Regions from separate parts of the Geodermatophilus sp. SYSU D00710 genome, predicted to be linked through region 3. Evidence: riboswitches for the same ligand, from Rfam matches in the RefSeq annotation. Region 3 holds a riboswitch; each other region holds the start of a gene.

Evidence for each region. A riboswitch is a leader RNA that binds a small molecule or an ion and turns the genes downstream of it on or off. The one in region 3 is predicted to bind cyclic di-AMP.
Region 1: another riboswitch for cyclic di-AMP. It lies ahead of ACI78U_RS13020 (aggregation-promoting factor C-terminal-like domain-containing protein); the one in region 3 lies ahead of ACI78U_RS20500 (C40 family peptidase).
Region 2: another riboswitch for cyclic di-AMP. It lies ahead of ACI78U_RS13630 (hypothetical protein); the one in region 3 lies ahead of ACI78U_RS20500 (C40 family peptidase).
Region 4: another riboswitch for cyclic di-AMP. It lies ahead of ACI78U_RS05920 (transglycosylase family protein); the one in region 3 lies ahead of ACI78U_RS20500 (C40 family peptidase).

Annotation. Positions count from the first base shown of each region.
Region 1 is NZ_JBJGYX010000024.1:43,813-51,336, reverse strand. It holds gene ACI78U_RS13040 (FMN-binding glutamate synthase family protein) at 1-1,104, shown strand, start outside; gene ACI78U_RS13035 (FMN reductase) at 1,162-1,785, opposite strand; gene ACI78U_RS13030 (LLM class flavin-dependent oxidoreductase) at 1,782-2,939, opposite strand; gene ACI78U_RS13025 (DivIVA domain-containing protein) at 3,300-4,088, shown strand; cyclic di-AMP (ydaO/yuaA leader) riboswitch at 4,240-4,400, shown strand; gene ACI78U_RS13020 (aggregation-promoting factor C-terminal-like domain-containing protein) at 4,634-5,572, shown strand; gene ACI78U_RS13015 (class I SAM-dependent methyltransferase) at 5,659-6,297, shown strand; gene ACI78U_RS13010 (TetR/AcrR family transcriptional regulator) at 6,329-6,994, shown strand; gene ACI78U_RS13005 (flavin-containing monooxygenase) at 7,071-7,524, shown strand, end outside.
Region 2 is NZ_JBJGYX010000026.1:37,586-45,109, forward strand. It holds gene ACI78U_RS13605 (dihydrofolate reductase family protein) at 1-5, shown strand, start outside; gene nadA (quinolinate synthase NadA) at 126-1,157, shown strand; gene ACI78U_RS13615 (sulfite exporter TauE/SafE family protein) at 1,161-1,913, opposite strand; gene ACI78U_RS13620 (DoxX family protein) at 1,938-2,300, shown strand; gene ACI78U_RS13625 (PIG-L deacetylase family protein) at 2,297-3,019, shown strand; gene ACI78U_RS13630 (hypothetical protein) at 3,180-3,803, opposite strand; cyclic di-AMP (ydaO/yuaA leader) riboswitch at 4,062-4,221, opposite strand; RNA gene rnpB (RNase P RNA component class A) at 4,424-4,836, shown strand; gene ACI78U_RS13640 (dihydrofolate reductase family protein) at 5,081-5,644, shown strand; gene ACI78U_RS13645 (response regulator transcription factor) at 5,765-6,646, shown strand; gene ACI78U_RS13650 (GYD domain-containing protein) at 6,537-6,875, opposite strand; gene ACI78U_RS13655 (serine hydrolase domain-containing protein) at 7,063-7,524, shown strand, end outside.
Region 3 is NZ_JBJGYX010000059.1:12,017-19,540, reverse strand. It holds gene ACI78U_RS20510 (glycosyltransferase family 4 protein) at 1-869, opposite strand, end outside; gene ACI78U_RS20505 (M48 family metallopeptidase) at 866-2,137, opposite strand; gene ACI78U_RS20500 (C40 family peptidase) at 2,331-3,578, opposite strand; cyclic di-AMP (ydaO/yuaA leader) riboswitch at 3,595-3,773, opposite strand; gene ACI78U_RS20495 (hypothetical protein) at 3,933-4,247, opposite strand; gene ACI78U_RS20490 (NlpC/P60 family protein) at 4,359-6,095, opposite strand; gene ACI78U_RS20485 (DEDD exonuclease domain-containing protein) at 6,381-7,524, shown strand, end outside.
Region 4 is NZ_JBJGYX010000008.1:104,492-112,015, forward strand. It holds gene ACI78U_RS05905 (demethylmenaquinone methyltransferase) at 1-424, opposite strand, end outside; gene ACI78U_RS05910 (isochorismate synthase) at 461-1,735, shown strand; gene ACI78U_RS05915 (DNA polymerase beta superfamily protein) at 1,783-2,664, shown strand; gene ACI78U_RS05920 (transglycosylase family protein) at 2,688-3,800, opposite strand; cyclic di-AMP (ydaO/yuaA leader) riboswitch at 3,805-3,973, opposite strand; gene menD (2-succinyl-5-enolpyruvyl-6-hydroxy-3-cyclohexene-1-carboxylic-acid synthase) at 4,305-6,008, opposite strand; gene ACI78U_RS05930 (o-succinylbenzoate synthase) at 6,005-6,961, opposite strand; gene menE (o-succinylbenzoate--CoA ligase) at 7,003-7,524, shown strand, end outside.

The DNA.
Region 1 (7,524 bases), on a different contig from region 3:
GCGGCGGTCGAGGCGCTCAACCGCGGCGCGGCGCTCGCGGGGTGCATGCACAACACGGGAGAGGGCGGCTTGTCGGTGCACCACCGCCACGGCGGCGAGCTGGTGTTCCAGATCGGCACCGCCTACTTCGGGTGCCGGGACGAGCGCGGCCGCTTCGACCTGCAGCGACTGCGGGACCTGGTGGCGGGGGCCCCGGTGCGGGCGCTGGAGGTCAAGCTCAGCCAGGGCGCCAAGCCCGGCCTCGGCGGGGTGCTGCCGGGGGCCAAGGTGTCGGCCGAGATCGCCGCGGCCCGCGGGGTGCCGGAGGGGGTCGACTGCGTCAGCCCCTCCCGGCACGCGGAGTTCACCGACACCGACAGCCTGCTCGACTGGGTGGAGCTGCTCGCGGCCGAGACCGGGCTGCCGGTGGGGATCAAGTCCGCCGTCGGCGACATGGCCTTCTGGGACGAGCTCACCGAGCTCATGGCCACCACCGGCCGCGGGGTGGACTTCGTGACCGTCGACGGCGGCGAGGGCGGCACCGGCGCCGCGCCGCTGATCTTCACCGACTCGGTGTCGCTGCCGTTCCAGCTCGGGTTCGCCCGGGTGTACTCGACCTTCGCCCGGCGCGGCCTCACCGACCAGGTGACCTTCGTCGGCGCCGGCAAGCTCGGCCTGCCCGACAACGCGGTCGTGGCCTTCGCCCTCGGCTGCGACATGGTGAACATCGCCCGCGAGGCGATGCTGGCCATCGGCTGCATCCAGGCGCAGAAGTGTCACACCGACACCTGCCCGACCGGGGTGGCCACCCAGAACGCCTGGCTCGCCCACGGCCTGGACCCGGCGCTGAAGTCGGTGCGGCTGGCCAACTACGTCGCCACCCTGCGGCGGGACCTGCTCAAGGTGGCCGAGGCGTGCGGCGTCGAGCACCCGGGGCTGATCGACACCTCGTCGGTGGAGGTGCTCACCGGGCGGTCGGCGTCGACCCCGCTGGCCGAGGTCTACGGCTACGAGCCCGGCTGGGGCCTGCCCTCGGCGGCCGACCGCGCGGAGATCGTCGCGCTCATGACCGCCGAGGCGCCCCAGGGCGGGACGGCGCCCCCCTCGGAGGACGCCGTCCGCTGAGCAGAGGCATGGGAAGCTCTCCCCACGTCCTGCGCCGCAGGACGTGGGGAGAGCCTCCTATGCCTCGCCGCGGAGGAGCTGCTCGAAGTCGGGGACGTCGGCGAAGGGGTCGACCGGGCGGGCCGTGGCCGGCCGGCCGGTGACGACGTCGGCCAGCTCGCCCGCCGCACGGGTGATCCGCGCCGCCAGCTCCCCGCTGACGCCGTCGCCGCCGGCCCAGTCCTCGCTCGCCGCGAACACCGCCGTCGGCACGGTCACCGCCCGCAGGTAGGCGAACAGCGGCCGCATCGCGTGCTCGAGCACCAGCGAGTGCCGCGCGGTGCCGGCGGTGGCGCCCAGCAGCACCGGCTTCCCGGTCAGCGCGTCCTTCTCCAGCACGTCGGCGAAGGACTTGAACAGCCCGCTGTAGGAGGCGGTGAACACCGGGGTCACCGCGATCACCGCGTCGGCGCCGGTGACCGTGTCGATCGCCGCGCGCAGCGCCGAGTTGGGGAAGCCGGTGACGAAGGCGTCGGCCAGGTCGCGGGCGTGCTCGCGCAGCTCCACGACCTCGACGACGGCGTCCTCGCCCCGCTCGCGCAGCGCGTCGACGGTGGCGGCGGTCAGCCGGTCGGCCAGCAGCCGGGTCGACGACGGCGTCGACAGGCCAGCGCTGACGACGGCGAGGGTGCGGGTGGTCATGCGGAGACCTCCTCCTGGACCTGGCCGGTGACGTCGTCACCCGCGGCGTACACGGTGGAGTCCTGCGCGCCGCCGCGGGCGGCGACCAGCGACGCGTGGGTGGGCGCGTCGGGCACGTGCGCGGGCTTGAGCGCGGCGAACTCGCGGCGCAGCACCGGCACGACCTCCTCGCCGAGGATGTCGAGCTGCTCGAGGACGGTCTTCAGCGGCAGCCCGGCGTGGTCGATGAGGAACAGCTGCCGCTGGTAGTCGCCGACGTAGTCGCGGAAGCCGAGGGTCCGCTCGATGACCTGCTGCGGGGAGCCGACGGTCAGCGGCGTCTCGCGGGAGAAGTCCTCGAGGGAGGGGCCGTGGCCGTAGACCGGCGCGTTGTCGAAGTAGGGCCGGAACTCGTCCACCGCGTCCTGCGAGTTCTTGCGCATGAACACCTGACCGCCGAGGCCGACGATCGCCTGGTCGGCGGCGCCGTGGCCGTGGTGCTCGAAGCGGCGGCGGTAGAACTCCACCATCCGCTGGGTGTGCTCCTTCGGCCAGAAGATGTGGTTGTGGAAGAAGCCGTCGCCGTAGTACGCGGCCTGCTCGGCGATCTGCGGGCTGCGGATCGAGCCGTGCCACACGAACGGCGGGACGCCGTCCAGCGGGCGCGGCGTCGAGGTGAAGCCCTGCAGTGGGGTGCGGAACCGCCCCTGCCAGTCGACGACGTCCTCGTCCCACAGCCGGCGCAGCAGCGCGTAGTTCTCCACCGCCAGCGGCAGCCCGTCGCGGATGTCCTGGCCGAACCAGGGGTAGACCGGGCCGGTGTTGCCGCGGCCCATCATCAGGTCGACGCGGCCGCCGGCCAGGTGCTGCAGCATCGCGTAGTCCTCGGCGATCTTCACCGGGTCGTTCGTGGTGATCAGGGTGGTCGCCGTCGACAGCTGCAGCCGCGAGGTCTGCGCCGCGACGTAGGCGAGGGTCGTCGTCGGCGACGAGGAGAAGAACGGCGGGTTGTGGTGCTCGCCGAGGGCGAAGACGTCCAGGCCGACCTCCTCGGCCTTCTTCGCGATCGTGACGATCGCCCGGATCCGCTCCGCCTCGCTCGGCGTGCGGCCCGTCGTGGGATCGGTCGTGATGTCGCTGACCGAGAAGACGCCGAACTGCATCTCGTGCTCCATGTGGTTGAGAGTGCAACTATCGCTACGGCCCGTCCAACCGCGGTGCCCTCTCGTCCATTCCCAGGGTCTCGTGACCGTGCTGAGATGCTGTGACTGCGCTCGGTGATGGATCCGGCACGTCCCGGCGATCCCACTCCGGCGGGCCCCGCGCCCCCCTGTCGGCGCCCGGCCGGTGGGTATCCGGGGTGGGATCGTGATCACCCCGACGGCCGGCCGGGGAGTCCGGACCGGCACGGCGGACCGAGGGGGACCGGGATGTCGCAGCGGGCAGGGGGAGGCGCTCAGACCGGAGCGCCGGGGGACGGTACCGGAGGGCGGCCGCCGTCGGGCGGCCTCGACGGCCTGCTGGGGACCGGGCCGGTGTTCACCGGGGCGGTCCGCGGCTACGACCGCGCACAGGTCGACGACTACGTGAACTGGGCGGAGACCGAGGTCCTCGTCCTGCGCCGGGAGAACGACCACCTGCTCAGCCGCTACGCCGCCGCCTCGGCCGAGCTGCAGAACGCCCGGCGCCGGCTGGCCGCGCTCGTCCGCGAGCGGCAGTCGCTGCCGGGGCCGGACGAGGCGCGAGAACTGGTCCGCCGGGCCGAGGCCGAGGCCGCAGCCCGGACCGCCGCCGCCGAGGAGGAGGCGCGGCGCGTGGTCGAGGAGGCCCGCACCGAGGCCGAGGCACGGCTGGGCGGGGTCGCCGAGATGCGCGAGGCGGTCATCGCCCTGCGCGAGCAGACCCGCAGCGAGGCCGCGGCGGTGCTCGAGGCGGCCCGCCGCGAGGCTGCGGAGCTGGGCCGGGCGGCGGCCGAGGAGCGCGCCCGGCTGGACCGCGCGGCGGCCGCGGTGCGCGAGCGCCTGGACCGGGAGGCGGCCGAGCGCCGGCGGGTCGCCGAGGCCGAGCTCGCGCCGCTGCGCGACGAGCGCGACCAGGCGCGCGAGTGGCTGCTCGGGTTGACCGGGCAGATCGACCGGGCGCTCGCGGTGATCACCGGCGTGCTGCCCGACGACGTCCCCGTCCTCGCCGAGCGTCGTGAGGCGGCAGAGACCGTCGGAGAGGCCACCGCGGGCGCCGCGCGGGAGCCGGTCGCCGCTGCCGATGCGTCGCAGGTCACTGTGTTGCGCGACACGGACCGGCCCCAGGTCGCCGCGGCCTCCTGACCAGCAGCGACACTGGCGCGGCCAGTGGCCCGGAGGACCGGCGGGTCACAGCCGTCCCGCCCGTCCCTCCGGCCCCGTGTTGTCACGGACCGGTAACGGTGTCTACGGTGGCGGGCGTCCGGTCGGTCGTCTCTCCCCGTCCGGGGAGCCTGACCGGACGCCGCCGAGTCGTGTCCGCACCCGCGGACGCGAGCCGGGGACCCACCGCAGTACTGGGGTGAATCGCACCCGTCGAGCTCTGCTCGCGGGGGCGTAGGGCTGCTTCCCGCCCGAACCCGTCAGCTAACTCGGTAGGCGGCTCACGGAAGAAACGGAGAGCCTCCGCATGCCCCGCCTCCGGGCCCCCGCGGCCCGCAGGTGCAGCCGCCCGCGCGCGCAGCGCGGTCCCGCGTCCTCCTGACGCCGGCTCGACCCTGCCCTGCCGCGCCCGGCGCCGACCGCGGCCGCCGGAGACCTCCCGACCAGACACGCCGTAGACCCGCGCTGCGTGCGCGTGCCCATGACCCGGGCCGCCGCGCGCCCTCTCCCTCGGAGCGCCCACCCGCATGTTCAGCCGTACCCGTCGCACCGCCGCCGACACCCCCGTCGCCGAGACCCCCGACACCGACGCCCTCGAGACCGCCGTCCTCGAGGTGGACGACGAGACCCCCGCCCCCGGCCGCGCGCGCCGCGGTGGCCTGCTGGGCTCCCGCCGCCCGGCCCTGCTGCTCGGCACCGCCGCCGCCGGCGCGCTCCTGGTCGGGGTGCTCTCCGGCACCGGCCCCGCCGCCACCGGCGGTGCCGAGGCCGACACCGCCAGCGCCTCGGTGGGCGTGGCCGAGGCGCTCGGCCTCGCGGAGCAGGGCACCGACGGCGCCGTCGAGGACGGTGACCTCGCGCCGCTGGAGGAGCTCGCCGCCTCCCGCACCGAGCGCACCGCGATCGACGCCGCCGCCGTCCAGGCCCAGGCCGCGGCCGACCAGGCCGAGCGCGACCGCGTCGCCGCCGAGGAGGCCGCCCGCATCGCCGCCGAGGAGGAGGCCGCGCGCGCCGCCGCCGAGGCGCAGGCCGCTGCCGAGGCGCAGGCCGCTGCCGAGGCGCAGGCCGCTGCCGAGGCCGAGGCCGCCGCCGCGGAGGCCGCCGCTGCCGCCGAGGCCGCCGAGGCCCAGGCCGCCGAGTCCGCCGCGGCTCCGGCGCCGAGCAGCTCCAGCTCCGAGAGCCGCGGGTCGTTCAAGGACTACGCGCTCGGCCTCGTCGGCGCCGAGCAGTTCTCCTGCCTCGAGAAGCTCTGGGGCAAGGAGAGCAACTGGAACCCCAACGCGCAGAACCCGACCAGCACCGCCTACGGGATCGCGCAGTTCCTCGACTCCACCTGGGCCAGCACCGGCATCGCGAAGACCTCCGACGGCTACCGCCAGATCGACGCCGGCCTGGTCTACATCAACGAGCGCTACGGCTCGCCCTGCGAGGCCTGGGCCCACTCGCAGGCCACCGGCTGGTACTAGGAGGACCCCGCTGCCCCCCGCGCCTCGCACGCTCGGCGCGGGACCCTGCAGCGGAGCCGTTCCAGCACGTCACCTCGGGAGGGCCGGTGACCAGGGTGGTGCCCGCGGGCTTCGTCCGCGCGCACACCCAGGTCCGCCGGCCCTCCCTCGTCCCCGAGGTCCGGCTGCACGTCGCCGACGACGTCGTCGCCCTGTGGGAGGCGATGGAGACCGCGGGGGGCGCCGGTGAGGAGCCGCCGTTCTGGGCCGCGGCCTGGCCCGGTGGGCAGGCCCTGGCCCGCGCCGTGCTCGACGGCGCCGTCCCGGTGGCCGGTCGCCGCGTCCTCGACCTCGGGTCGGGCAGCGGCCTGGTCGCCGTCGCGGCCGTCCTCGCCGGTGCCCGGCACGTGCTCGCCAGCGACGTCGACCCGTTCTCGCGGACCGCGGTCGGCGTCAACGCCGTCCTCAACGGCGTGCGCGGCATCAGCGTGATCGGCGACGTCCTGCACCGCGAGCCGCCCGACGTCGACGTCGTCCTGGCCGGGGACGTCTGCTACGACCGCGTGATGACCGGGCGGGTGCTGCCGTTCCTCGACCGGGCGCGCGCCCGCGGTGCCGAGGTGTTCGTCGGGGACCCCGGCCGCCCGTACCTGCCGCACGAGCGGCTCGAGCCGGTCACCGTGCTCGACGTGCCCGAGACCGAGGGCCCGGGCCTGCGCCGCACGACGGTGTGGCGACTGCCCTGAGCGCCCCGCGGTCGTGGGTAGGGTCGCCGCCGTGGCCGCACCGCTCCCCGTCGCCCCCGGCGGCGGCCGCGGGCGCCGGGCCCGCCGCCCCTCCGGCGACGACCGGGAGCGGGCCATCCTCACCACCGCCGAGGAGCTGCTCGGGCAGCGCCCGCTGGCCGACATCTCCGTCGACGACCTGGCGCGCGGGGCAGGCATCTCCCGGCCCACCTTCTACTTCTACTTCCCGTCCAAGGACGCCGTCGTCCTCGCGCTGCTCGACCGGGTGGTGGGGGAGGCCCGCGCGTCCCGCTCGGCGGCGCTGCGCCGCGCCGGCGACGACGTCCGCGCCGGTTGGCGGGGCGCGCTCGAGGCGGTCCGCGACACCTTCGCCGCGCACCACGCCCTCACCACCGCGGCGGCCTCGCTGTTCGCCACCAGCGCCGAGGCCCGCGCGCTGTGGTCGGAGGTCATGGAGCAGTTCGTCGCCGAGACCGCCGCGGCCATCGACGCCGAGCGGGCCCGCGGCGCCGCCCCGCCCGGCCCACCGGCCCGCGACCTCGCCGTGGCGCTCAACTGGATGAACGAGCGGGTCATCCACGTGACCGCCACCGGGCAGGCGCCGGTGCTGGGCGAGGCCGACCTGGTCGACGTGTTGCTCACCGTGTGGCTGCGCACCGTCTACGGCGGCGACGGGCCGGGGGCCGCCCCCGCCTGACCGACACGCCGTCGACGTACTCGACACGGTGTCGAGTAGTGTCGCCCAGGTCACCCCGGCTCCGACAGGGAGAGTCATGACCGAGACCAGTCCCGCCCGCCACGTCGACGTGCTGATCGTCGGCGCGGGCCTGTCGGGCATCGGCGCGGCCTGCCACCTGCAGCGCGAGGTCCCCGGCAAGAGCTACGCCGTCCTCGAGGCCCGCGAGGCCATCGGCGGCACCTGGGACCTGTTCCGCTACCCGGGCGTGCGCTCGGACTCGGACATGTTCACCCTGGGCTACTCCTTCCGGCCGTGGACCGACCCGAAGGCCATCGCCGACGGGCCCTCGATCCGCGAGTACGTCCGCGACACCGCGCGCGAGTACGGCGTCGACGAGCACATCCGCTTCCGCACCCGGGTGCTCGCCGCGTCCTGGTCCACCGAGGACTCGCTGTGGACGGTCACCGCCGAGCGCACCGACACCGGCGAGACCGAGACGTGGACCTGCTCGTGGCTGTCGGTGTGCTCCGGCTACTACCGCTACGACC
Region 2 (7,524 bases), on a different contig from region 3:
GCTGACGGGGAAGTGGGCCGGGCGCGCGGGTGTTGCACCGAACGGCCCGCCCCGGCGACCCCACGCTGCCGCACCGGACGCCGGGCGGGGCACCATGAGAGCCCCTTCCCCTCCGAGGAGCCCCCGTGACCGCGACCTCCGCGCCCGCCGCCCCCGCCGCCGTCGGTGACGAGCGCACCCTGTCGCCCGCCGAGTTCGAGACCTGGGCTGCCGAGGTCCGCCGGCTGGCCGAGGAGCGCGGCGCGGTCGTGCTCGCGCACAACTACCAGGTGCCCGAGATCCAGGACGTCGCCCACTTCACCGGCGACTCGCTCTACCTCTCCCGGGTCGCGGCGCAGACAGACGCGCGCGAGATCGTCTTCTGCGGCGTCCACTTCATGGCGGAGACGGCGAAGATCCTCTCGCCGGACAAGACGGTGCTCCTGCCCGACCACGCCGCCGGCTGCTCGCTGGCCGACTCGATCACCGCCGAGCAGCTGCGCGAGTGGAAGGCCGAGCACCCCGGCGCCGTCGTCGTCAGCTACGTGAACACCACCGCCGCGGTGAAGGCCGAGACCGACATCTGCTGCACGTCGTCCAACGCCGCCGACGTCATCCGCTCGATCCCCGAGGACCGGGAGATCCTGTTCTGCCCCGACCAGTTCCTCGGCGCGCACGTCAAGCGCGTGACCGGCCGGCAGGACATCCACGTGTGGGCGGGGGAGTGCCACGTGCACGCCGGCATCAGCCCGGCTGACGTGCGGGCGCAGGTGGCCGCGCACCCCGACGCGGAGATCCTGGTGCACCCCGAGTGCGGCTGCACCACCTCGGTGCTCGACCTGGTCAGCCACGGCGACCTGCCCGCCGACCGCACCCGCGTGCTCTCCACCGGCGGGATGGTCGAGGCGGCGGCGCGGACGTCGTCGGGCCAGGTGCTGGTGGCCACCGAGGTCGGCATCCTGCACCAGCTGCGCTCGCTGAACAGCGGGACGGCGTTCATCCCGATGAACGAGCGCGCGGCCTGCCGCTACATGAAGATGATCACCCCGGCCAAGCTGCTGCACACGCTGCGCACCGGCGAGGGCGCGGTGGACGTCGACCCGGACACCGCCGCCCGTGCCCGCCGGGCCGTGGAGGCGATGATCGCCATCGGCGAGCCCGGCCGCGGCGGCGAATGACCCTCAGATCCGACCGAACAGGTACACCGACACCGCGACGCCGAAGACGACGATGAGCACCCGCAGTGGCGTCGCGGGGATGCGGCCGGCGATGCGGGCGCCGGTGAAGCCGCCCACCAGGCTCGCCGGCGCCGCGACGGCGACCACCTGCCAGGCGACCGGGCCGAAGAGCCCGAACACCACCAGCGTGACCGTCGCCGTCACCGCGGACAGCGCTGACTTCAGCGCGTTGGCCAGCGGCAGCCGGTGCAGTGCCGTGCCGAGGACGGCGACGAGGATCACGCCCAGCGCCCCGCCGAAGTAGCCGCCGTAGGCGGTGGCGAGGAACAGCGCGAGGTACAGCCACCGCGGGTCACGCACCGTGGCGCCGTCCCGGTCGCGCAGCCGGCGGGTGAGCAGCGGCTGCACGGCCAGCAGCAGGCTGGCCAGGAGCACCAGCACCGGGACGACGACGTCGAAGGCCGCGCTGGGCGTGGTCAGCAGCAGCACGCTGCCCGCCGTCCCACCCAGGACCGAGACGACGCCGAGGCGGGCCAGCCGCCCGCCCTGGCCGGCGTACTCGCGGCGGAACCCGGCCATCCCGCCGAGGTAGCCGGGCCACTGCGCGACCGAGTTGGTCACGTTGGCCGCGACGGTCGGCAGGCCCAGCGCCACCAGGGTGGGGAAGAGGATCAGCGAGCCGCCGCCGGCGATGGAGTTGACGACGCCCGCGGCCAGCGCCACCGCGGCGGCGACGAGCAGGTCGGCGGCGGGCACGGAGCGGCAGCCTACGGTGGCCGCATGCGACCGCCCGCGCCCGCGACCTGGCTGGCCGCCGCCCTGGGCGGTTCCGGCGTGCTGCACCTGGTGCGGCCGCGGACCTACGAGTGGCTGGTGCCACCGGAGCTCGGGGACGCGCGCGGCTGGGTGCTGGGCAGCGGGGTCGCCGAGGTGGCCACCGCCGCGCTGCTGTCCGCACCGCCGAGCCGGCGGGCCGGGGGCTGGGCGGCCGCGGTCCTGCTGGCGTCGTTCCTGCCCGCGCACCTGCACCACCTGCGGGCGGCGCGCGGGCGGCCGGCGCTGCTGGCGGCCGGGGTGGTACGGCTGCCCCTGCAGGTGCCGATGATCGCCGCGGCGCTGCGCGTGGCCCGGGGGCGGGCGTGACCCAGCCGCTGCCGGAGGACTGGGAGCGCGCGCTGGTCGTCGTCGCCCACCCCGACGACATCGAGTACGGCTGCGCGGCCGCCGTCGCCGCGTGGACCTCCGCCGGGCGCGACGTGCGCTACGTGCTGGCCACCAGCGGGGAGGCCGGCATCGCCGGTCTGCCGCCGGAGGTGGCCGGGCCGCTGCGTGAGCGGGAGCAGCGGGCGGCCGCGGCGGCGGCGGGCGTCTCGGTGGTGGAGTTCCTCGGCCATCCCGACGGCCGGCTGGTCGAGGGTCTGGACCTGCGGCGGTCGGTGGCCGCGGCGATCCGCCGGCACCGGCCGGAGCTGGTGGTGACGATGCACTTCGGGGACACCTGGACGCCGCCGGGCACCGCGCCCGCGTACTGGAACAGCGCCGACCACCGGGCGCTGGGCCGGGCGGTGCTCGACGCGGTGGGCGACGCGGCGAACGAGTGGATCTTCCCCGAACTGGCCGACCCGGTGCCGTGGCAGGGCGTGCGGTGGACCGCCGTCTCCACGCCCGTGGGGGCGACCCACACCGTCGACGTGACCGCCGTCGTCGACCGGGCGGTGGCCTCGCTGGCCGAGCACCGGCGCTACCTGCAGGCGCTGTCGGACGACCCGGTCGAGGAGCAGGCACGGCGACAGGTCGAGATGGCGACCCCGGCCGACGACGCAGGGCGCCGGGTGGCCGGCTTCGTGCTCTACGGCGGCTGACCGCGGCGCTCCTCGACGCGCACGGGCGGCCGGCCTCCCCGCGCGGTGCCCGACCTCGCGCTGCGGGGTGAGGTCGGGCACCGTGGGATGAGGCCGGCCGGTGCACGACGAAGCGTGCCGTGGGGACGCGGCCGGGGTACCGCGTCCCCACGGCCGCCGGTCAGTTGAAGCTGACGTGCACGTGGTCGTAGTGGTTGGCGGTGATCGACCCGCGGTCCTCCATCGCCTGCCAGCCGGAGCCGCCGATCATGTAGATCCGCTGCTCCCAGATGACGTAGTCGACGTTGAACCGCTCGGCGTTGTCGATCACGTACTGGGCGACGGCGTCACCCTTGGCGGAGTCGCTGTAGACCATGAAGTCGGCGGCGAGCTCCTGCGTCGGCGAGTGGCCGGGCCGGGTGAGGACCGTGGACACGCCGAAGGCCTGGGTGACCTCGGCGACGACCGGGCGGACGTGCGCCGCCCACGCGCTGTAGGCGGTGGAGGTGGGGGTCGGCTTGCCGCTCAGGTCGGTCGAGACGGGGAGCGACGCCGCCGGGGCGGGGGCCGCAGCCCCGGTGGGCACCGCGGGCGCCTCCTCGGCGGGGGCCGGCGCCGGAGCGGGGGCCTCCGCCTCGGCCGTGGACGAGGTCCGGTCCCAGCGGTCCCAGCCGCCGCGGTCCCGGTCGCGGTCCCAGTCGTGAGCCTGGGCGGCGGACTGGCCGGCGAGGCCGAAGGCGACGGCGAAGGCGCCGACGGTCAGCGACCGGCGGACGCCGGTGCGGCGAGGGGTGTTCGAGGGCATGGTGAGGAGAGCTCCTGACGGTGGTCCGTGGGGCCGCCCGCTGGTCGGGCGGGTCCCCGTTCCGGATGAGGGGTGACCTGGGGGGACGGGCAGCCGGACGCGCGACCGTGCCGAGCCCGCCGGAGGCAGGCGACGCGCAGGGCTGCCGAGGTCCGTGCCCGGGTACGCGGCGACCGGCGTAGGTGTCCAGCGGGTCGCGGCGGCGGTGTCTGGGGGTGCGAGGACGGGCGCCGCTCGGCACCCCTCGCTGCAGATCTCCGTTTCTCCCTTGGCCGCCTACCGGGTCAGCTGACGGGTTCGGGCGGGGATGCGCCCTACCCGCCCCCGAGCAGGGCTCGGGAGGCGGGACTCACCCCAGTGGTGCGGTGGGTCCCCGGTTCGCGTCGACGGGGCCGGCGCGACTCGGCGGCATCCGGCGCGGTTCCCCCGGATGGGGGAGGTGACGACCGACCAGACGCCGAAACCGTAGAGGTCTTGTGCGCTTGTGCCAACTCCGGGTCGGTGAACTGGAGGAGTTGGCTGGTGGGCCCCGGCGTGTCTTTTCACCGGGAGCGTCGCGCCGATGGCCAGGCGTCATGGGACCCCGTGCGGAGGGCCCGTAGACTGGCCGGCACGACGGACGAGTCGGCCGGGCGGTCGCGTCGGCGGGGGAGACCCCGTCGCCGAGGAACGTCCGGGCTCCACAGGGCAGGGTGGTCGCTAACGGCGACCCGGGGTGACCCGCGGGACAGTGCCACAGAGAACAGACCGCCAGCGGCTCGCCGCTGGTGAGGGTGAAACGGTGGTGTAAGAGACCACCAGCGCACCGGGTGACCGGTGCGGCTCGGTAAACCCCACCCGGAGCAAGGTCGAGAAGGGACGGCGGCTGGGCGACCGGACCGCCGTCCCGCGCAGGCGTTCGAGGGCTGCCCGCCCGAGCCTGCGGGTGGACCGCTCGAGCCCGCCGGCAACGGCGGGCCTAGATGGATGACCGCCCATCGGGAGGCCGCGAGGCGCCCGAGGACAGAACCCGGCGTACAGGCCGACTCGTCCGTCGCCCCCGCCTCCGACCTCCGGTCCCACGCTCAGCGGGCGGCGTCGGTCCGTACAGGTGGTCGTCGGCGCGACCCCCGGCCGGCGTCACACGGCTCCTCCCGGACGACGAGGCCGCGACCGTCCGGCAGGGTGTCCCGCGGTGTTCCCGGTCTGGTCGAGCGGCCCTCGGTGTGGTCCGACCGATCAGTTCGCCGCGCCGTGTCGGTCCGTAGGCCGGACACCGACTCGCGGGAGGCTGCGCCGTGCGGAAACTGACCTTCGGCATGAACGTGAGCCTGGACGGTTACATCGCCGCGCCCGGCGACGACCTCGGCTGGAGCGTGCCGAGCGACGAGCTGTTCCAGTGGTGGTCGGACCGGGTGGGGGCGACCGGGCTGGCGCTGTACGGGCGCAGACTGTGGGAGACGATGAGCTCCCACTGGCCGACCGCCGACCAGCAGCCCGGCGCCACACCGGCGCACATCGAGTACGCCCGCCGCTGGCGGGACGTGCCGAAGGTGGTGTTCTCCGCCACGATCGGCGCGGTCGACAGGAACGCCCGCCTGGTCAGCGGTGACGCCGTCACCGAGATCACCCGGCTCAAGGCCGAGGACGGCGGTCCCATGGACGTCGGCGGCGCCACCCTCGCCGCGGCGGCCATGCGGGCCGGGCTGGTCGACGAGTACGCGATCGTCACCCACCCGGTCCTGGTGGGCGGCGGCACACCGTTCTTCACGGCCCTGGACGACCGGGTGGACCTGACCCTGGTGGAGACCCGGACGTTCCCGGGCGGCGTGCTCCTGACCAGGTACGAGACCAGGCACTGAGTGCCCGACGGTGGCCTGGCGGGGGCGCCGGTCTGGCCGAGGACGGCGGTCCGGTGCCACGCTGTCGTCCTCCGCACGACCTCCGCGGTCGGTGTCGGGGTCGCCGTGTGGGGAGGGCGGATGCGGTCGGTGTCGCCGGAGCTGGTCGGCGAGCTCGACGGCGGAACGGACCGGGCCGAGTACCTGTGGGTGGTCGCCGGGACCCTGACGGACCTGCTGCACGCCGACTTCATCGGGCACGTGACGCTCGACCTCGGCAGTCGGTGGGCTCGGGTCGAGCGGCTGCCGCGGAGCGGACGGCCCGGTGGCGACGTGGCCCGGCAGTTCTTCGCCCTGGCAGAGGAGCATCCGGTGGTGCGCAGCTATCGTGCCGACCGGTCCCGCGGCGCGCCGGCTCCTCGACGGCTGAGTGACGTGGCGACCCGGGCGGAGCTGTTGCGCAGCCCGGCCTACGTCGATCTGCTCCGCCCGGGCGGCGCCGAGCACCAGCTGACCATCCTGACCGCGCGCACGGCGGCCGGCGGCCGGGGATGGACGGTGAACCGGTCGGGTGCCGACTTCACCGACGCGGAGCTGGCGTCGGCGTGCGCGCTGCAGCCGGTCCTGGCGCTGCTGGACCGGGCCGTCGGCGGGCGGTCGGCGACGACGCCGGACGGCGCGGCGGCGGCCGAGCGGCTCGGCCTCACCGCCCGCGAGGTGCAGGTCCTGGGTCACGTCGGCGACGGGTTGACCGCGGACGCCGCCGCGCGCCTGCTGCGGATCAGCCCCCGCACGGTGCACAAGCACCTGGAGAACGCCTATCGCAAGCTCGACCGCCACGACCGGCTGCTCGCCGTGGACCGGGCGCGCGAGCTCGGCATCCTCCCGCGGCCGCGACCGCAGGCCCATACGGCTACGCCTCCGACGCTGCCCCCGGCGGCCGGTACCGGACCTGCGCGGCCGTCCGCATGGCGTCCATCGTCTCGTCGACGCTCAGCAGCACCGTCGTCTCCACCGTGCTGAGCGCGCCACCGGCCGACAGGGCGAGCGCGACCGCGGCCATGGACACGTTGTCGGGGGCCTCCCACAGGGTGTAGCCGTCGTGCGGCCCGAAGGCGTACCAGAAGCCGTGGAACTGTCCCCCGACCGACTCGATGTAGGTCCGGGCGGCAGTCCGGCGGTCCTCGGGGTGCTCGATCAGCCGGGCCCACGTCTCCGGGGTGTAGCTGAACCTGGTCAGGTAGAGCGGCATCGTCGCTCCCTCCCGAGCGTCGGCGTGCGCGCGTCCGCGAGTGGAGGTCGGAGCCTACGACCGGCCAGCGCCCGGCGGGGCGGGTCGGCGTCGTCCGGGGCTCCGACGCTCATTGCGTCCTCGACGAGCCCGGTGGTGGGATCCAGCCGACGCGACACCGGGGTCGCGCCGGCCCCGAGGAGTCCTGATGGCCGAGGTCCACGGCACGTACGACGACCGGTTCCGCGGGGTGCGCGACGCGTTCTCCGCGCAGCTCGAGGGCGACGAGCTCGGTGGCTCCATCGCCGTCGACGTCGACGGGGAGACCGTCGTCGACATCTGGGGCGGCTGGCGCGACGAGGGGCGGACGACGCCCTGGACGCAGGACACGATCGTCAACGTCTGGTCGACGACGAAGACGATCACCGCCCTCGCCGTGCTGACGCTGGTCGAGCAGGGTCGGCTCGACGTGCACGCCCCCGTCGCGGAGTACTGGCCGGAGTTCGGGGCCAACGGCAAGGCGGGCATCCGCGTGGCACACCTGATGTCGCACACCTCCGGCGTGGCCGGCTGGGATCCGCCGTTCACCGTGGAGGACATGTACGACTGGGACAGCTCGGTCGCGCGGCTCGCCGCCCAGGCGCCGTGGTGGGAGCCGGGGACGGCGTCC
Region 3 (7,524 bases):
TAGACCATGCCCAGCCCCTCCACGTCGAGGCCGCCGCGGCGGGTGCGGCAGGGCATGGCGAACACGTCGCCGGCGGCGTAGTGCTCCGGCAGCTGCGCGGGCGGCACCGGGCCGGTGGACACCACCGACGCCCCCAGCCCGCGTGCGGCGACCGCCCGCCGCAGCCGGGCCTCGTCGGGTCCCCCGCCGACCAGCAGCAGCCGGGCGCCGGGATGGCGCTCCAGCACCCGCGGCCACGCCGCCACCAGCACGTCCTGGCCCTTGCGGCGGACCAGCCGGGACACGCACACGACCACCGGGGACTCCCCCAGCCCGTGCCGGCGGCGCACCGCGGTCCCGTCGGCGGCCGGGGTGAACCGGTCGACGTCGACGCCGGGCGAGAGCTGCGCGAGCCGCGTGCGCCCGTCCAGCACCGGCTCGAGGCGGCTGCGGGTGTAGCCGCTGATGCAGGTCAGCACGTCCAGCCCGGCGGCGATCCGCTGCATCACCTGCCGGGCGCCGGGCAGCGCCACCCAGCCCGTCTCGTGCCCGTGCGTGGCTCCCACCAGGTGCCGCACGCCGGCCGCCCGCAGGCCGGGCGCGAGCAGGCCCAGCGGTGCCGCCGCGCCGAAGAAGGCGGTGTCGCAGCCGTGCTCGGCGGCCAGGCCGGCAGCGGCGCGCGCGGTGGCGGGGGTCGGCAGCAGCATCGCGGTCGGCCGGCGGACCACGGGGTAGGGCAGCTGCGCGTCGTACGCCTCCCAGCCCGGGGACCGGGACGCCAGCACGACCAGCGAGTCGGGCGGGCGGCGCTCGAGCAGGGCTGCCACGAAGGTCTGGATGCCGCCCTGCCGCGGCGGGAAGTCGTTGGTGACGACGAGCGTGCGGCTCACCGGTCGCCCAGCCGCAGCCAGTCCTGGGCCATCGCCACCCGCTCGGCCGGGGTCGGGTGCGAGCCGAAGAACCACTGCCACGGCACCGGCGGGCTCGGGTCGGAGACGTTGTTCTCCGACAGCCGCCGCTGCACCGCGGCGAACGCCTGCGCGTCGCCGGTGAGGTCGAGGGCGTACAGGTCCGCGCGCGCCTCCACCTGGCGCGACACCAGGTTCTGCACCGGCGTGGCGACCAGCGAGCCCACGGCCGTCAGCAGCAGCACCAGCGGGACCACGCGCGGGTCACCCGCGGAGTCCGCGCCCGCGCGGCGCAGCAGCGCCGGCCGGGACAGCAGCCACCCCAGCAGTGCCACCGCCGCGGCCGCGCCGAGGGCGCCCAGCAGCGTGCCGGTCAGGACGTCGTCGGCGGCGACGTGCCCGAGCTCGTGGGCGACGATCGACTCGATCTCGTCGTCGGGGACGTCGGCGAGCAGGGTGTCGTAGACGACGACGCGGCGGGTGGACCCGAACCCGGACACGTAGGCGTTCAGCCGCGTCGTCCGGCGCGAGGCGTCGGCGACCAGGACGTCCTCGACCGGGTTGCCGCTCTCCTCGGCGAGCTGGAGCAGGTCGGTGCGCAGCTGTCCGGCCGGCAGCGGCTCGAAGCGGTTGAACGCCGGCTCGATGACCACCGGGTAGAGGAACGAGCCGGCCACCACCAGGCCCGCCGCGCCGACCGCGGCCCACGCCCACCAGGTGCGCGGCGCCCGGCGGGCCAGCCACACCAGGGCGAGCAGGGTGAGCGCGGTCAGGCCGGCGTCGATGGCGGTGGAGACCGCCACGTCGCGCAGCCACAGCCCCCAGGACCGGGTCGACAGGCCGTAGCGGTGCCGCACGACCTCGCCGTAGGCCGACAGCGGCAGCGTGACCAGCCGGCCGGCGACCACCAGCGCGACCGTGCCGAGGAGCACCGTGAGCGGCCAGCGCCCACCCACGGGACGGCCGGCGGCGGTGACCAGCCGGCTGCCCAGGCGGGTGAGGCCGAGCAGTGCCGAGACGGCGAGGCCGAGCAGCAGGCCCGCCAGCGAGGCGGGGCGGACCGCGGCGGCGAAGGCCTCGGCCCGGCGCACCACCTCGGCGGGCAGCCCGGCGTCGGCGCTCAGCGGCGTCGCGCCGCCGGGCGGGGTGGGCAGCACCGTCCAGGGCGTCCGGGCGGCGACGACGACCACGAACGCCGCACCGAGCACGAGCGCGACCAGCAGGGCGGCGCGGGAGGCGGTCCGGTTCACCCGCCCGCCCAGCTCACGCGGCCGATCCTAGGCGGACCGGCCCGCCCGGCCGCCGCGGTCCCCGGACCCGGCACCGGGCACGACGAGGGCCGGTGACCCGTGCGGGTCACCGGCCCTGGCGACGTGCTGGAACGGCCACCCCCCAGGGGCCCGCCGCGAGCGTCCGAGCGGCGGGGGCGGAGGGGTCCTTCCGTCAGGCGATGCGGCGCATGGCGGTGATGCCGCTCATCGAGTCGACGGACACCACCTTGACCGGCACGCCGGAGGTCGAGGCGTGCACCATCTGGCCGTTGCCGATGTACATGGAGACGTGGCTGACCGGGCTGTAGTAGAAGATCAGGTCGCCCGGCTGCAGCTCCGACCGCGAGACGGCGGTGCCCATCTGCGACTGCATCCGGCTGGAGTGCGGCAGGCTGATCCCGGCCGCCGCGTAGGCGTACTGGGTCAGGCCCGAGCAGTCGAAGGCGTTCGGCCCGCCGGCGCCCCACACGTAGGGGTCGCCCACCTGCGCCAGCGCCGTCTGCACCGCCACCTGCGCGGCGCCGCTGCCCCCACCCGCGGGGGCCGCCGGAGCCGGGGCGGCCGCCGCCGGAGCCGCCGCGGCCGGAGCCGCCGCCGCGGGAGCCGCAGCCGCCGGGGCGGCCGCCGCGGGAGCCGCAGCCGCCGGGGCGGCCGCCGCGGGAGCAGCCGCTGCGGCCGCCGCCTCGGCCGCGGCGTCGGCGGCGGCCTCGGCCTCGGCGGCGAGCGCCTGCTGCCGCGCGGCCTCGGTCAGCGCCTCGAACTGGGCCTCGTAGTCGGCGATGTCGGCCTCGAGCCGCTCCTCCTGGGCGTCGAGCTCCTCGAGCGTGGCCTCCGCGTCGGCCCGGGCGGCGTCGGCCTCGCGCTGCGCCTCCTCCGCCGCGGTGGCGGCCTCGCCGACCTGCGCGAGCACGTCGGTGGTGTGGCCGGAGATGTGGTCGAGGGTGGCCAGCGAGCTGACGAACTCGTCGGCCGAGTCGCTGGTCATCAGCAGGTCCAGCTGGGCGAAGGTGTCGTTGCTGCTGGTCCAGGCGCTGCGGGCGACCTGACGGATCTGCCCGTCGAGGTCCTGCAGCCGGGAGCGGGCGTCGCCGAGGGCCCGCTCGGCGGCCTCGGCGGCGGCCTGCTGGCGGGAGAGGACCTCGCGGGCCTCGTTGACCTGCTCGCTGACCGCCTCGAGCCGGCGGCCGGCGTCGGCGGCGAGCTCGGCGGCCTGCTCGGGGGTGGTGGCCCGCTCGGGGTCGGCGACCGCGGTGCCGGGCACGAGGGCCACGGTCAGGGCGGCGGCGGTGCCGACCAGCGCGACCCGGCCGAGGAGCCGGCGCGGTGAGCGGCGGTGCGGGCCGGCGACGCGGGCGGTCGCGGGTGCGGAGGAGGTGGACTGTGCGCAGGCATGCCCCGGGCAGGGGCGGGGGGTCGCCACGGGCGGCGGCTCTCCGTTCTTCCTCAGCAACCGCCTACCGAGTTAGCTGACGGGTTCGGGCTGGGAAGACGTGCCCTATCAGGCGTGCGCCGGCGGGCCGGTGCACGCGAGAACTCACCCCAGTGCTGCGGTGGGTCCCCGGCTCACCTCGCGCGCACCCGCAGGCGGCGTCCGGTGACTCGGCGGTGACCGGCCGAGGTCACCTCGCGTCAGGTGACGACCACCCGGCCGGACGCGGTCACAGTACGGACGTGATGAGGTTGTGACAAACGGGACCCCTGCTGACTGTGAGAACACGCACAGTGAGCAGTAGCGCCACTCCGGTGTGTACCCGTTCGGTCGTCGACCTGCGCCTCAGCCGGTGCGGCGCCGTCCGCCGGGACGCTCCCCGCCCGCCGGGCGGTGACGCAGCGGAGGCACCAGGCCGACCTCCGCCAGCGCCCGCACGGCGCGCCGCTCGACGTCGTCGAACTCCACCACCACGCCCGGCGGCGGGGGGACCGCGTCCCCGGCGGCCGGCCCGGTCGCCCGCGCGGCCGGGACCGGCGGCACCGGCAGCAGCACGGGCCCGGTGCCCCTCTCCGCCGGCGGCGCACCCAGCAGGACGGTGACGACGCAGTCGGCGCAGCCGGTGCCGCGCACGGTGCAGGTGTCGCAGTCGATGAGCATGGCCGTGTCCCCCCTCCGGTGCCCCGGGCCGCCCGGGTGCCGGGCCGCGGTCGGGACGGGTCTCCCTGTCGGTTGCTCCGCACGCTAGGGACGGCCACCGACAGTCCCGGCTCAGCTGCCCGCGAACTCCCAGTGCCAGGGCTCCTCGCGGCCGTTGCCCGGGTCCGCCCAGGTGGGGTGCAGCCAGCCGAAGCGGCCGGCGTTGGCCACCATCCAGGCGTACTGCGGGGTGCCGAAGGTCTCGATGCCGCCGCACAGGTCGACCGCCAGCCCCCAGCCGTGGTTGCTCGTCCCCGGGACCGCGGCCAGGGACGGTTTCTCGCCGTAGAGCCGGACCTGGCCGGCGTAGGTGCGGTAGGAGTCGGTGATGCAGACCGGCCGGCCGAACTCCGCCTCGAACGCCGCGCTCATCGCCCGGTAGGCCGCGGCGGCGTCGCAGCGCAGCGCGTGCCCGCCCACGCCGAGGGGGCACAGCGCGCTGGGCGGGATGAGGCCGTTGGGGTACCCGCCCCAGGCGCGGGTCCCGTCGAAGCTGGGCGGGTACACGGTGTTGCCGCACTCCACCCGCAGCGCACCGCCCGAGGACCCCGGCGCGGCCACCTCGGGGCGGGTGCCCAGGGCCGGCCGGCCCACGTGCAGCACCTGGTCGGCGGGCAGCCGGCGGACGACGACCGCGCCGGCCCGCCCGTCGGCGGCCAGCATCGTCTCCCGGTCCAGCGCGATGCCGACGTGGCCGAGCCCCGACTCGGGCGTCCCGAGGAACACCAGGTCGCCGGGCAGCACGTCGGCCGGGTCGACCGGCACCGTGACGGCGTACAGCCCGGCCTGGTCGGCGGGCAGGTCGACGCCCGCGGCGCCGTAGACCGTGGAGACCAGCGAACCGCAGTCCCAGGAGTCCGGGCCGGCCGTCCCCGGCGCGTAGGGCTGCCCCAGCGTGTCCATCGCCTCGCTGACGGCGGCCACCGTCTCGGCGGGCAGCACCAGCAGCGACGTCGGCTCGCGCGGGAACTGGGCGGCGCCCCGCTGGGCGCCCCCCACGGCGTCCCCGACCGGGACCAGCCCGGCCGGCAGGCCGGCCGCGGGGTCGGCCAGGGCCGAGGCCGGCGGGGACACGACACCGGCCGCCGCGAGCTGGTCGAGGTGGGCGCGCCAGTTGGCCGCCGTCTGCCGGTTGACGTCGAGCTGCTCCTGCTGGAGGTCGGCCAGCTGCCGGTCGACGTCGCTCAGCGCGGCGTCGAGCTCGTCGGTGACCGCCGCCGCGGCGGCCTCCAGGTCGGCGACCTGGGCCGCCAGCAGGTCGGCCCGCTGCTGCGCCTCGGCCAGCGCCGCGTCCGCGGCGGCCTGCTCGGCCAGCGCGGCCCGGCGCTGCTCCTCGGCCGCGGTCACGACCGCGCCGGTGTGGTCGTCGACGGCGTCCAGGTAGCCGATCGCGGCGGCGGCGTCCCCGGGGTCCCCGCCGGAGAGCAGGACGCTCAGCGGGGACAGCGTGCCGCCGTCCCGGTAGGCCGCCGAGGCGTAGCGCGCGACGACGTCCTGCAGGCGCGCGAGCTCCGCCTCCGCCTCGGCCAGCCCGGCGGAGGCGGCGTCGACGTCGGCCTGCGCGGCGGCCAGCGCCTGCTGCGCGGCCGCGACCTCGGCCTGACGCTGCTGCAGGTCGGCCTGGACCTCGGCGGCCCGCTCCTGCAGCCGGTCGAGGGCCTCGCTGTCGAGGACCCCGCTGGTGCCGCCGGGCTGGTCGCTGGGCGCGGCGGCGGCGGGTCCGGCCGGCACCAGCGCCACCAGCACCGCCGCGGCCGTGACCAGGAACGCCGCGCGACGCCGCGGGCGCGACGCGGGGTCCAGGCGCACCGGACCACCCCCCGTGACCACCGGACCGTGCGGTCCGCCGGGGGATCGTCGTCCGCGCCGCCGTCGTCCCGCAAGCGCTCCGCGCGCCGCTCCTCCGTCCGGGTCCCCGCGCCTGGCGCGTCGCGGCGGCGCGTCGTCGACGACGGGCGCCGGCGGACCCGCCTCCCCGGGACTGTCCGACCCCCGGCCTACCGTCCCGCCGTGCTCTTCCCCGCCGACGGCGCCGGGTCCCGGTCGCCGCGACACGCACACGCACCCGCCCACGGCGACCGCCCGCTCCCCCTCGTGCGGCCGGCCCCCCACGAGCCGGTCCCCGCCGTCCAGACGACCATCGACGAGCTCGGGACCCCGCTGGCCGGCGTCACGTTCGTCGTCGTCGACCTGGAGACCACCGGCGGGTCGCCGAAGGACAGCGCGATCACCGAGATCGGCGCGGTCAAGGTGCGCGGCGGCGAGGTGCTCGGGGAGTTCCAGACGCTGGTCGACCCCGGCTGCGAGGTGCCGCCCTACATCAGCGTCCTCACCGGCATCACGACGGCGATGGTGGCCACCGCCCCGCGCATCGAGGCGGTGCTGCCGGCCTTCCTCGAGTTCGCCCGCGGCGCCGTGCTGGTGGCGCACAACGCCCCCTTCGACCTGGGCTTCCTCAAGGCCGCCTGCCAGCAGACCGGCACGGCGTGGCCCGCGGCCGTCTCGGTCGACACCGCCGTCCTCGCCCGCCGGCTGCTCTCCCGCGACGAGGTGCCCAACTGCAAGCTGGCCACCCTCGCGCCGTACTTCTCCGCCGCGACCACCCCGTGCCACCGCGCGCTCGACGACGCCCGGGCCACCGTCGACGTGCTGCACGGGCTGTTCGAGCGGCTCGGCCCGCTCGGCGTCACGTCGCTGGAGGAGCTCACCGGCCTGACCCGCCAGGTCGACCCGGAACGGCGCCGCAAGCGCCACCTCGCCGACTCGGTCCCCTCCGGCCCCGGCGTCTACGTCTTCCGCGGCCCGCGCGACGAGCCGCTCTACGTCGGCACCAGCAACGACCTGCGCACCCGGGTGCGCAGCTACTTCACCTCCGGCGAGCAGCGCAGCCGGATGACCGAGATGGTCGCGCTGGCCCAGCGGGTCGACGCCGTGCCGTGCGCGCACGACCTCGAGGCCGCCGTCCGCGAGCTGCGGCTGATCGCCGAGCACAAACCGCGCTACAACCGGCGCTCGCGCTTCCCCGAGCGGGCGCTGTGGCTGCGGCTGACCGAGGAGCCCTTCCCGCGGCTGTCGGCGGTCCGCCGGGTGCGCCCCGGGGCCGGCGTCTTCCTCGGGCCCTTCGCCGACCGCCGGGCCGCGGACATGGCGATGGCGGCCATCCACGAGTCGCTGCCGCTGCGGCAGTGCACCGCCCGCCTCTCCCCCCGCGTGCACACCACGGCCTGCGCGCTGTCCG
Region 4 (7,524 bases), on a different contig from region 3:
GCAGGGCGGCGTCGGGGTCGGCGACGTTGCGCAGCCCGAAGGAGATCACCAGTCCGTCGACGCTCGCGTCGGCCAGCGGCAGCGCCATCGCGTCGCCGGCGATCTTCGGGACCGGCCGGGCGGCGCCGGCGCGCAGCATGCCCTGGGAGAAGTCGCAGGCGATGGCGTGCACCCCGCCGGCGGCCAGCTCGACGGTGGACACCGCGGTGCCGGCGGCGACGTCGAGGACGACGTCGCCCGGCCGGGCGTCCAGCGCCTCGCGGGTGGCGCGCCGCCAGGCGGCGTCGCGGCCCCCGGAGAGCACGGTGTTGGTGAGGTCGTAGCGGCGCGCGACGCCGTCGAACATGGCCGCGACCTCGTGCGGCTGCTTGTCCAGCCCGGCCCGCCGTCCGGCGGTGTGTGCGCTGTCTCGCCGGTCCGCCACGGCGCCGACGCTACCGGGCTGCCTACGCTGGGGAGCGTGACAGCCGCGGCGGTGACCTCCCCGGACGCCGCCGCGCCCGCGGTCACCACGGTGGCACTGCCCGACTCCCCCGACCTGCTGGGCATGCTGCCCCGCGACGGCGCGCTGTCCTGGGTCCGCCGCGGCGAGGGGCTGGTGGGCTGGGGCGAGGCCGACCGGCTCGAGGTCTCCGGTCCCGGCGCGCTGGCCGAGGCGGCGGCCTGGTGGGCCGCGCGCAGCGCCGCGCTCGCGGTCGACGACGCGGTGGGCGTCCCCGGCTCGGGACCGGTGGTCTTCGCCAGCGTCGCCTTCGACCCCACGGCCGGGACGTCGGTGTTCGTGGTCCCGGAGGTCGTCGTCGGCCGGCGCGACGGGGTCACCTGGCTGACCACCACCGGCGACGCCGACCCCCGCGAGGTGCCGGCCGGCGACCCCGCTCCGCCGTCCGCCGCGCCCACCCGGCTGCGCTACGCCGACGGGGCCCTCGACCCCGCGTCCTGGTGCGGCGCGGTCGCCGCCGCCGTGCGCCGGATCGACGACGGCGACCTCGCCAAGGTGGTGCTCGCCCGCGACCTGCTGGTCACCGCCGACGTGCCGCTGGACGCCCGCCGGCTGCTCGACCGGCTGGCCTCTCGCTTCCCCGACTGCTGGACCTTCGCCGTCGACGGGCTGCTCGGCGCCACCCCCGAGCTGCTGCTGCGCCGCACCGGGCGGCAGCTGTCGGCGCGGGTGCTGGCCGGCACCGCCCCGCGGGGCGCGGGCGCCGACGACGAGCGGCTGGCAACCGGGCTGATGAGCAGCGCCAAGGACCGCGCCGAACACGCCCTCGCCGTCGACTCGCTGGTGCGGGCGCTCGACCCGTTCTGCACCGCCCTCTCGGTGCCGGAGGCCCCGTCGCTGCTGACGCTGGCGAACGTGCGACACCTGGTCACCGACGTCGCCGGCACGCAGCGGCGCTCGGGCGCGCGCGGGCGCGCCGGGTTGCTGGAGCTGGTCGAGGCGGTGCACCCGACCGCCGCGGTGGGCGGCACGCCGCCCGACGTGGCCACCGCGCTGATCGCCGAGCTCGAGGGCATGGACCGCGGCCGCTACGCCGGACCGGTCGGCTGGCTCGACGCCCGCGGCGACGGTGAGTTCGGCCTGGCCCTGCGCTGCGCCCGGCTCGGCGAGGACGACCCGTGCACCGCGCGGCTGTTCGCCGGGTGCGGCATCGTCGCGGGCTCCGACCCCGCGGCCGAGCTCGCCGAGACCCAGTCGAAGTTCGCCGCGTTCCAGGCCGCCCTGGAGAGCTGAGCCGGAAACGGGTCGGCGGCCGGCCTCCGGGCTGGTTGGGTGGCCCGGTGACCGCCGTCCCGACCATCGCCGGCGACCGCTCGCTCCCGTCGCCCTTCGACCACCCGCACGCCTCGGCGCGGGCGCGGGAGATCGCCGAGCAGGGGACGATCCTCCGCGCGCAGGTGGGGTCCGGCGTGCACGGCACGTTGGTGACGGGGCAGGACGACCGCGACGAGATGGGCATCTGCCTCGAGCCGCCCGAGTACGTCACCGGCACCGCGCGCGTGCCCGCCGGGCTCTCGACGACGGTGACCGTGCCGTTCGAGCAGTACCACCGGCACACCGCGTGGGACCGCCCCGGCGGGCTCGCCAACCGGTCGGGCGCCGGCGACCTCGACGTCGTGGTGTACGCGGCGCGGAAGTGGGCGCGGCTGGCGCTGGGCGGCAACCCCACCGTCCTGCTGCTGCTGTTCGTGCCGGACGAGGAGGTCGTCGTCCGCGAGGCCGCGGGCGCGGACCTGGTGGCGCACGCCGACCGGTTCGTCTCCCGCGTGGCCGCCGACCGCTTCCTCGGCTACCTGAGGGGCCAGCGGGCGGCGATGACCGGCGCAGCCGGCGCGCACACGAACCGTCCTGAACTCGTCGCCGCGCACGGGTTCGACGTCAAGTACGCGATGCACGCGCTGCGGCTGGGCATCCAGGGGGTGGAGCTGCTGACGACCGGCCGGATCACCCTGCCGGTGCCCGAGCCCCACCGCACGTACCTGCGGAGCATCCGCCGGGGCGAGGTACCGCTGGCCGAGGTGGTCGCCGCGGTCGACGACGCCGAGGCCCGGCTGCTGGCGCTGCGCGACAGCCCGGCCGTGCCGGCCGCGCCCGACCGCGCCTGGGTGGACGCGTGGCTGCACCGCTCGTACCTCGCCCACTGGACGGCTCGCGGCCGCTGACGGGCCCTCGTCGGGGGTGGGGATCAGCCCACGTAGTTCACGTGCACGTGGTCGTGGTGGTTCGCGGTCACGCTGCCGCGGTCGGCCATCGCCTTCCACGCGCCGTCGGGCGAGGTCAGGATCCGCTGCTCCCAGATGACGTACTCGACGCCGAGCTCGTCCCAGTGGTCGACGTGGTACTGGGCGATGGCGTCACCGAGGGCGTTGTCGGTCATGACCATGTAGTCCAGCGCCAGGCCCGACGGGTGCCCGTTCGGGTCGACCGCGCTGCCGCGCGTACCGCCGAGGGTGATGTCGGCGGCGCCCGGCACGTTGCTCACGACGGCGTTCGCGGCGGCCTGCACGACCGCCTTGACCGGGCCGGCGCTGTTGGTGATCGACGCGATCGCGGAGGCGACCTGCGGGGCGACCTCGGCCAGCGGGGCCACCGCGGGCGCGGGGGCGGACTCGCCGGCGGAGGCGGTCGCGGCGGGGGCCTCCGGGGCCGGAGCGGCCTCGGCCGGGGCCGCGCCGCTGACGGCGAGCACCTGACCGGGGTAGATCCGGTTCGGGTTGCCGCCGATGACGTCGACGTTGCGCTCGTAGAGCTCGCGCCAGCTCTGCTGGTGGGCGGCGGCGATCTTCTTCACGGTGTCGCCCCAGCGGACGGTGTAGTCCTCGGTGGCGGCGTCGTCGGCGTGGTCGTGGGAGTGACCGGCCTCGGCGGCCGGGGCGGGTGCCTCGGCGGCGGGAGCGGGGGCGGTGGGCGCCTCGGCGGCGGCCGCGGTGGTGCCCTCGGTCAGGTACTTGCCGCAGCTCGGCCAGGCGCCGATGCCCTGGCCCTCGAGGACGCGCTCGGCGATCTCGATCTGCTGGGCGGGGGTGGCCAGGTCGGCGCGGGCGGCGAGCTCGGTGCCGCCGAAGCCGGCCCAGGTGGACTGGCTGAACTGCAGGCCGCCGTAGTAGCCGTTGCCGGTGTTGATGCTCCAGTTGCCGCTGGACTCGCACTGGGCGACGTCGGTCCAGTCGTGGCTGGTGGAGGCGGAGGCCGGGGAGCTGAGGACGCCGAGACCGACGACGGTGGCGCCGGCGGCGACAGGGGCCCGGGCGATGACCTTCTTGGTGCGGACGTAGCGGGGTGCGCGGTGCTTGGGCATGGTGATGATCTCCCGATCACCGCCGGCGAGGTGAGCTGTCGGGTTCGGGCGATCGGTGCCCGGCCGCGGTCCGCGGCTTCACCCCGAGGCGCGTTCGGGTCCGGCCCCCGTGGGCCGTCGCGCGCCGGAAGTGGGTCCCCCACCCCTGCCCTGGGTGTTGGTGTGGACGACCGGTGGGCAGGGTTTGGCGGACCGGCGCCGCGCTCCGTTCTGCTGAGCGCAGCCAAAAAGCTACCTACGGTCATGGCAACTGTCGCTGTGTCGCCGGTCACAGTCCGATTAGGAGGGGACACGTGGGGTAGCGCGTGACGCTGCCGTGACCAACCGACCGCCTGCGGCGCCAGCGGGTCGGGAGTGGGGAACGCGCTGGTCACCGGACCCTCGCCCCCCCGGTCCACGTGGTCCGGCGCGGCCCCGGCGACCGGTCCTCCGGGACCCTGCGGGCACGTCGCCTGGTGATGGACGCCACCGGACGGACCGGTCCTCCACCGCCCGTCCGCCCGGTCAGCCGAGGGCGTGGGCGGCGGCGTCCCGGAGCGCGACGGCGAGGTCGGCCTCGGCGCGCTGGTCGGTGCGGACGACGACGACCCGCGGCCCGCCCGCCGCCAGCGCGGCCGGCAGCTCGCCGGCCGAGGAGACCGCCGTCGCCGTCCAGCCCAGCGCCTGCGCGACCGCTGCCAGGTCGCGCCCGTGCGGCGTCCCGAACACCCGCCGGTAGTCGCGCGCGTACGCCGCCCGGCCGGGCTCGAGCTGGGCGAAGATCCCGCCGCCGTCGTTGTCCGGGACGACGAGCGTGAGGTCCGGACGCGGCTCGCCCTCGCCGGTGAGCAGGCCCTGCAGGTCGTGCAGGAACGTCAGGTCGCCCAGGAGCGCCACCGTCGGGCCGCCGTGCGCCAGCGCCGCCCCGACCGCGGTCGAGACGGTCCCGTCGATGCCGGCCACCCCGCGGTTGGCCAGCACGGCGACGTCGCCGCGCGGCACGGCCAGGCGGTCGACGTCGCGCACCGGCGTCGAGGAGCCGAGCACCAGCAGCGCCCCGGCCGGCAGCGCGGCGACGACGTCGCGGGCCAGGCGGGCGGCGGTGAGGCCCGGCGCGGCGTCGAGCAGCGCGTCGACGGCGGTCCCGACGCGGGCGGCGGCGTCGGACCAGGCCCCGGCCCACGCCCCGGACCGGTTCCCGGCCCGGCCGGGGTCCGACGGCGGCCCGGCGGGCGGGGCGGCCCGCGAGACCAGCGCGCTCGACCGGCCCGCGTCGGGCCAGCGCGGGGTCGCCGCGACCGTCTCGACCCGCACCCGCGGGTCGGCGAGCAGCGCCGACACCGGCCGCGACAGCGTGGGCCGGCCGACCACCACGACCCGCTCGGGCCGGTGCGCGTCCAGCCAGGCGGGGACGCCGAGCAGCAGCGCCCCGCCGCGGACGGCGTCGCCGGTCCACGCTCCGCCGCTGGGCTCGGCGACCACCGGCCAGCCCGAAGCAGCGGCCCCGGCGGCCCAGGCCCGGCCGGCCGCGGGCGGTCCGTCGCCGGCCACCACGAGGGTGCGCGGCCCGTCCCCGACCGGACCGGCCGGGACGGGCGCGGGCGCCCCGGCCGTCCACGGGGCACCGCCGGCGCGACCGGCCCACGGGCCATCGAGCGGGCCGGGCTCCCCGTCGGGCAGCAGCGGGTCCCGGAAGGGCAGGTTCAGCTGCACGGGGCCGGGGTCGCCTGACAAGGCGCCGGTGGCCGACAGCAGCGCCCGCGACACCACCGAGCGCCAGTAGCGGTTCTGCGCGGCCTCCCGCCCGGCCTCGGGCACCCCGACGTCGGCCGCCCAGCGCACCGCGCCGCCGTAGAGGCCGGGCTGCTCGATCGTCTGGTTGGCACCGGTGGACCGCAGCTCCGGCGGCCGGTCGGCGGTGAGCGCGAGCAGCGGGACGCCGCTGACGTCGGCCTCGAGCACCGCGGCGTGCAGGTGCGCGGTCGCCGTCCCGGAGGTGGTGAGCACCGGCACCGGGCGGCCGGAGGCGCGCGCCAGGCCGAGGGCGAGGAAGGAGGCGGTCCGCTCGTCGATGCGCACGTGCAGCCGCACGGCGCCGGCCCGCTCGGCGGCGGCGAGCGCGAGCGCGACCGGGGCAGAGCGCGAGCCGGGGGCGAGGACGGCGTCGCGGACCCCGCCGCGGACCAGCTCGTCGACCAGCACGCGGGCCAGCGCGGTGGAGGGGTTCACGCGGCGAGCACCGCGGTGAGCCGCGCCGACCACCGGGCGGTCACGTCGTCCGGCGGGGCCACGGCGGCCCGCCGGTCGGGCACCACCGCCCGCACCGGCAGCGTGCCGTCGACGGGCACCAGCGGATCGCCGGTCACGTCGCCGTCGAGCAGCGCCCCGGTGGCCAGGCCGCAGGCGAAGGGCAGCTCGGGCAGCGCGGCGGCCAGCGCGACGCCCGCCGCGAGGCCCACCGAGGACTCCAGGGCCGAGGACACGACGCACGGCAATCCGTGCGCCTCGGCGACCCGCAGCGCCGCGCGCACGCCGCCCAGCGGCTGCACCTTGAGGACGACGACGTCGCAGGCCCCGCGCAGGTCGACCGTGAGCGGGTCGCCGGCGCGCCGGACGGCCTCGTCGGCGGCGATCCGGACGTCGATCCGCCGGCGCAGCGCGCACAGCTCGTCGAGCGTCGCGCACGGCTGCTCGACGTACTCGAGGCCCACCCGGTCGAGCTCCCGGATGCGGGCCGCCGCGGTGTCGACGTCCCAGGCGGCGTTGGCGTCGACCCGGAGCGCGCCGGACGGACCGAGCGCGTCGCGGACGGCCTCCACGCGGGCGAGGTCGTCGGCCGGCGTCTGCCCGGGCTCGGCCACCTTGACCTTCGCCGTCCGGCAGCCCGACGCCACCACGATCGCGCGCGCCCGCTCGGGACCCACCGCGGGCACGGTCACGTTCACCGGCACCGCGTCGCGCAGCGGCGCCGGCCAGCCCTCCAGCGCGGCCTCCGCCGCGGCCGGCCACCAGCGGCGGCTCTCGACGGTGCCGTAGTCCCAGAAGGGGGAGAACTCGCCCCAGCCGGCCGGGCCGCGCACCAGGACGCCGTCGCGCACGTCGATGCCGCGGAAGCGGGTGCGCATCGGCACCGACCACACCGCCGCCTCCTCGATCCCCGGCGGGAGGGCGGCGGTGATCACGCCCGCCAGCGTAGATCGCGCGCCTCGTACCCTGGTTCGACGTGCCCCGGCAGCTGACCGTCCTCCCCGCGCCGGACGATCCCGACGACGTGCTGCGCACCGTGCTGCCCGCCGTCCGCGCGGCCCTCGACGGCGGTCCGCCGGTGGCCGTCCTCCCGTCGGGTCCCGCCGCCGCGGCCGCCCGCGCGGTCCTCGCGCCGGCCGAGCCGCTGGAGGACGGCGCCGACGTCGTCGTCGTCACCTCCGGGTCCACCGGCGGCGGCCGCGGGGTGCTGCTGTCCGCGGCGGCGCTGCGGGCCTCGGCCGGCGCCACCGCCGACCGGCTCGGCGGACCCGGCGCCTGGCTGCTCGCGCTGCCGGTGTCGGCGGTCGCCGGGCTGCAGGTGCTGGTCCGGTCGGCCCTGGCCGGCACCGCGCCCACGGTCCTCGAGCCGGGCGAGCCCCTCGCCGCCGCGGTCGCGCGGATGCCCGCCGGCCGCCGGTACGCCTCGCTGGTGCCCACCCAGCTGCGCCGGTACCTCGACTCGGAGCCCGGCGCGCTGCGCGCCCTCGACGCCGTCCTG